Regions from separate parts of the Thermodesulfovibrio sp. Kuro-1 genome, predicted to be linked through region 2. Evidence: riboswitches for the same ligand, from Rfam matches in the RefSeq annotation. Region 2 holds a riboswitch; the other holds the start of a gene.
The links. A riboswitch is a leader RNA that binds a small molecule or an ion and turns the genes downstream of it on or off. The one in region 2 is predicted to bind cobalamin.

Region 1: linked by a shared signal. The riboswitch ahead of FLY87_RS05050 (TonB-dependent receptor) and the one ahead of metE (5-methyltetrahydropteroyltriglutamate--homocysteine S-methyltransferase) in region 2 are both predicted to bind cobalamin.

The regions. Positions count from the first base shown of each region.
Region 1 is NZ_BJKS01000003.1:203,650-206,054, reverse strand. Features, by position in the region: gene FLY87_RS05060 (DUF86 domain-containing protein) at 1-253, opposite strand, end outside; gene FLY87_RS05055 (nucleotidyltransferase family protein) at 250-561, opposite strand; cobalamin riboswitch at 1,015-1,260, shown strand; gene FLY87_RS05050 (TonB-dependent receptor) at 1,288-2,405, shown strand, end outside.
Region 2 is NZ_BJKS01000005.1:160,130-162,534, forward strand. Features, by position in the region: gene metE (5-methyltetrahydropteroyltriglutamate--homocysteine S-methyltransferase) at 1-1,057, opposite strand, end outside; cobalamin riboswitch at 1,087-1,293, opposite strand; gene FLY87_RS08105 (glycosyltransferase family 4 protein) at 1,552-2,405, shown strand, end outside.

The sequences.
Region 1 (2,405 bases), on a different contig from region 2:
CACCAAAATATTCATGAATTAGCTTATCTCTCATCCCAGCCATTTTTTGCCATGGAATTTGAGAATATTTTTTTCTTATATTTCCAGGGATTTTTTTAACAGCCTCCCCTATTATCTCAAGAGCCCTAATAACCGCATAAACAGTTCTTGTATCTTTGACAAAATCCTCATAATTCATTTCAGATGTGAAGGTTATTGACTTGTCCATTGCGTCCACAATGTCATTCAAATAATCTTTTATCTCTCTTTTCATAAATAGATTACTTCCCTTAATATATTCTTACCTATATAAGGTTTTAATGCTTTTTTTTCAACCAAATCCACTTTTATGCCCACTTTTTTTCTTAAATAATCCTCTATTTCAATAAAGTCAAAAAGGCTAATTCCTGCATTTTCCTCAAACTCAACAAGAATATCAATATCGCTATTTTTCTTTTGTTCTCCGCGAACCCAAGAGCCAAAAACTCCAATCTCTTTAATCTTGTATTTTTTAGCCAATTCAGGTTTAAGGTTTTCTAAGATAACCTTAATCTCTTTTAATGTTTTAACTTTTTTGCTCATTTTATCTAATATTTAGCTTTAAAGTATGAAATTTATCTTTTTTTATTTTATCTAATCGGAAAAACTTCTTCAATTTATTTTTTCTGTCATGTTTTTTCCCTTTCGCATTTTTAAGATTGAATTTATGCAATATTTTAGAAATTAAATTCTTGCAACTCTATCCGAACTCTATCCGACGCAAAAATAAAATCCAATAAATTCAATAAGTTATCCCCTCTTTCAGCGGGTTCGATTCCCGCTGCCTCCCAAAAAAACCTTGAAAATCAATTATTTTTCTTTCAAAAACTCTATCCTTAATTTTACAAAGTTCTAAAAAATACTGAATCTCTGATATAAACAGAAGCAAACTATAGGGAGATAAGAATCAAAATAGACAATATTAAAGCAGTTATATACCTGAGTTTTTTCTAAAAAATATTCACTACGGACAATTTCCTTGAAATCAAAGCAATAGTCATTTTGAAACCTCTGGATATAATTTGTTATACTTTAACCTAACTGGATTAAGGGAAGAGGGGTGAGAATCCCCCGCTGCCCCGCAGCCGTGTAGGGAACGAAAGCCCGAGCTTCAGATGTCTCAAAGCATTCGGAGAATTTGAAGCATAAGCCACTGTTATGGGTAAGATCATGATGGGAAGGCGGGCAAGTAGGTAAAGGAAGCCCAAAGCCGGAAGACCTATCCAGTTGGAAGTCTTAGACTTCCAGAAAACCTCGCGGGAGGGGAAAATGGTTTTCTTTATTCTATTTTTCTGTTTTATATTTCTTGTCAATTCAGCCTTAGCAGAAGAATCCCAACTTGAAGAAATCATTGTAACAGCAACAAGAGTTGAAGAACCGAAAAAAGATGTACCTTATTCTATTCAGGTTATAACCCAGGAAGATATTAAAAATTCCACCGCTAAAAATGCAGGGGATTTAATTGTGGAATCATCAATTGGTCATGTTCACAAATATCCCGGATTATCTACAAGCAGTATTGGATTGAGAGGATTTAGAACGGACCTTTTTGATGACCTTAAAAGCAGAGTTCTAATACTTATAAATGGGAACAGAGCTGGAACAGTAAATCTTGCAACAATTCCTGTGGATGATATTGAGCGAATTGAAATTGTCAAAGGACCAGCTTCAGTGCTTTATGGTTCTTCAGCAATGGGTGGTGTAATAAACATAATTACAAAGCAGGGGAAACAAGAGGGTATATATGGTTCAATTGGAAGTGAAGCAGGTTCATGGAAATACTGGAAAACAAAAGGTGACTTGAATGGTAAAAAAGGTGTGTTTGATTTTTATGTTTCAGCCAACAGGTCTTCAATGGATGAATATTCTACCAGAGATTATGGAAAAATAAAAAACACAGGATATAGTGATGAAACTGTGTCAGCTCGTTTTGGATACAGTTTTTTTAATAAGCAATATATATCTTTCGGATTTCAACACTGGAGAGGATGGGATATTGGTTCTCCCGGAGCAAGATACTCACCAGATCCTGATGATTACAAAGATATTGAAAGAAATAGATTTGATCTGGAGTATAAAACAGAGACTTTTAAAGGAGGATATTATTTCACGAAAATAAGTGATGAAGACCATGAAGGAAGTACAGGGAATTCGGAACTTACATTGAAAAAAACAACTACACAGGGTTTAAGCCTTCAGAAAATATTTTCAATGAATGAACAAAGAATTATTATTGGAGCGCAATGGGATAGAATAGAGGTTAAAAGCTCAAGAAGCACAGGTGCTCCTTATAATCCAAACTCGGAGTATGATAGTTATGGTTTGTTTTCTGAAGGAAGATTAAGTTTATTCAATAAAAAACTTTTAGTAAATGCGGGGGTTCGCTA
Region 2 (2,405 bases):
ACTCTTCAAGTCTCTCATTGGCAAAGCTTAGCATGTTAAGTATATCCTCTTGAATATGTCCTCTCTCTGCCTCAACAGTTATTGGAAGATGAATTAGTGGAGATGAATTGGAAAGCATAATCTTATCGGTAACTCTGAAAAGTCTCTCCAGCATGCTCATAACAACAGTAAAGTCTGTCCTCCAAGGGTCTCTTCCCGATACAACTCCAGCAATGAGAACTTTATCGGATGGAAATCCAAGAGTTAGTATATTTTCAAGATTTTCCTTGCCGTCTACAAGGTCAAATCCAAATCCATGGACAGACAGAGAGAAAACAAGTTTTTCATATGCTGAAACCGCTTCATAATAAGTTTGAATATAAACTTTTAAAGTAAGGACCTTTGTCAGCTCCCTGTAAAGACCTGTTAAGAGTTCTATCTCTCGCTCTTCCATATCCATTACCATTGCAGGTTCATCAATCTGTATTTCTTCAACTCCTGCTGCATCGAGTTTTATGAGGAGCTTTTTATAGGCAGGCAATATTTTTTCCGATAATCTTTCCAGTCTATCCATATTTAACTTCGCAGACTTCAGATAGGTAAAAGGTCCCACTATGACAGGCTTGGTTTTTACGGATAGACTATCTCTTAGCAAAGCAAATTCCCTAAGGGGCTTGTTTTCCATAAGCTCAAACTCTTCATCCTCTATTTCTGGCACAATGTAGTGATAATTCGTATTAAACCACTTGGTCATCTCAAGGGCTGGAAGCTCTTGAGTGCCCCTTGCCATAGCAAAATATCTATCCAAGGGGTCTGAAATTCTGTTAAATCTTTGAGGTACAGCGTTAAACATCACTGAATGGTCAAGAATAAAGTCATAGAGAGAAAATTCATTAGATGGAATGAGGTCAATCCCAGAGGATTGAATGACTTTAGCATTCTGGATTATTAAAGAATTGGCAGTCTCTAAAAGTTCTACTTTTGAAATCTTCCCGTTCCAGTAGTCTTCCAGAGCTTTTTTTAGTTCTCTCTTCGGACCGATACGGGGATAGCCAAAGACAGTGGTTTTAATCTTCATCTACTCCTCCCACGAGGCATTTCAGAAAGCCAAAGGCTCTCTGACTGGATAGGTCTTCCGACTTTGGGCTCTCTTCAACCTACTTGCCCGCCTTCCCAGAGATTTGCTCTCCAGTGGCATAAGTGGGCTTTCGTTCCCAACACGGCTGCGGGGCAGCGGAGGATTCTCACCTCTCTTCCCTTAAAATCCAGTTAGGTTAAAGTATAACAAAATATATCCAAATCTTTCAAAAAATTAGTATTCTGACATTTCTTGTCATTCCGTGCATCTTTAATGATATGAGGAATCTCTGACTCATGCTCCTCGGAATAACAGAGTAAAGCAACGATTAATTACATAATGAGTCTGGAATCACAGAGGAAATGCAGAATTTTGTTTATAATGTATAATATAAAGTAAAAAATGCTGAAAGAGGGAAGAAAAGTGGTGGGATATTATTTGGATAAAGGGCTTATAATGCCTGAATATATTTTATTATTGATAAAGGATAAATCATGATATCTTATCTATTTCTTTCTTTTTTCATTAGCTTTATAATATCTCTTTTTATAATCATACAATCTAAAAGAATAAGCTCCCTTATTTCAGATCATCTACATGTAGGTCCTCAGAGGTTCCATTACTCTCCAACTCCAAGGATTGGCGGAACTGGAATTTTTATAGCTCTCCCGGGAGCTTTAGCTCTGGTTTTTCTTAGAAGAGAGTCCTGTTCATATGACTTTGTGCTGCTAATACTTTGCTCTGTTCCTGTATTTTTTGCTGGTTTTTTAGAAGATATCTTAGCAAAGTTTTCAGTTAAATTGAGACTTCTACTTATAGGCATTGGACCTACAATGGCTTTTTTTCTTTTAGATGCTTCTATCAAACGAGTGGATATTCCTTTAGATGCTTTTTTAAGCTTTGGTATTTTTTCTTTTATTTTTACTGTTTTTGCTATTGTTGGAATTACAAATGCCATAAATATTATAGATGGTTTTAATGGACTTGCAAGTATGGTATCAATGATAATACTTTTAGCCTTAGGTTATGTGTCCTATAAAGGTGGCGATCACTTTTTAATTATTTTCTGTATTAGCCTCATAGGAGCCATAGCAGGCTTTTTTATTCTTAATTATCCAAATGGACTTATTTTTCTGGGTGATGGAGGAGCTTATTTAATCGGTTTTCTCATAGGCACTATATCGGTTCTTCTTGGGAATAGACATTCAGAAGTGTCTCCCTGGTTTCCCTTTGTAGTTTGTGTTTATCCTATATTTGAGGTAGTTTTTTCAATGTACAGAAAAACTTTTATTAGGGGTATCTCTCCATTTTCACCAGATGGACTTCATTTGCACATGATAATCTATAA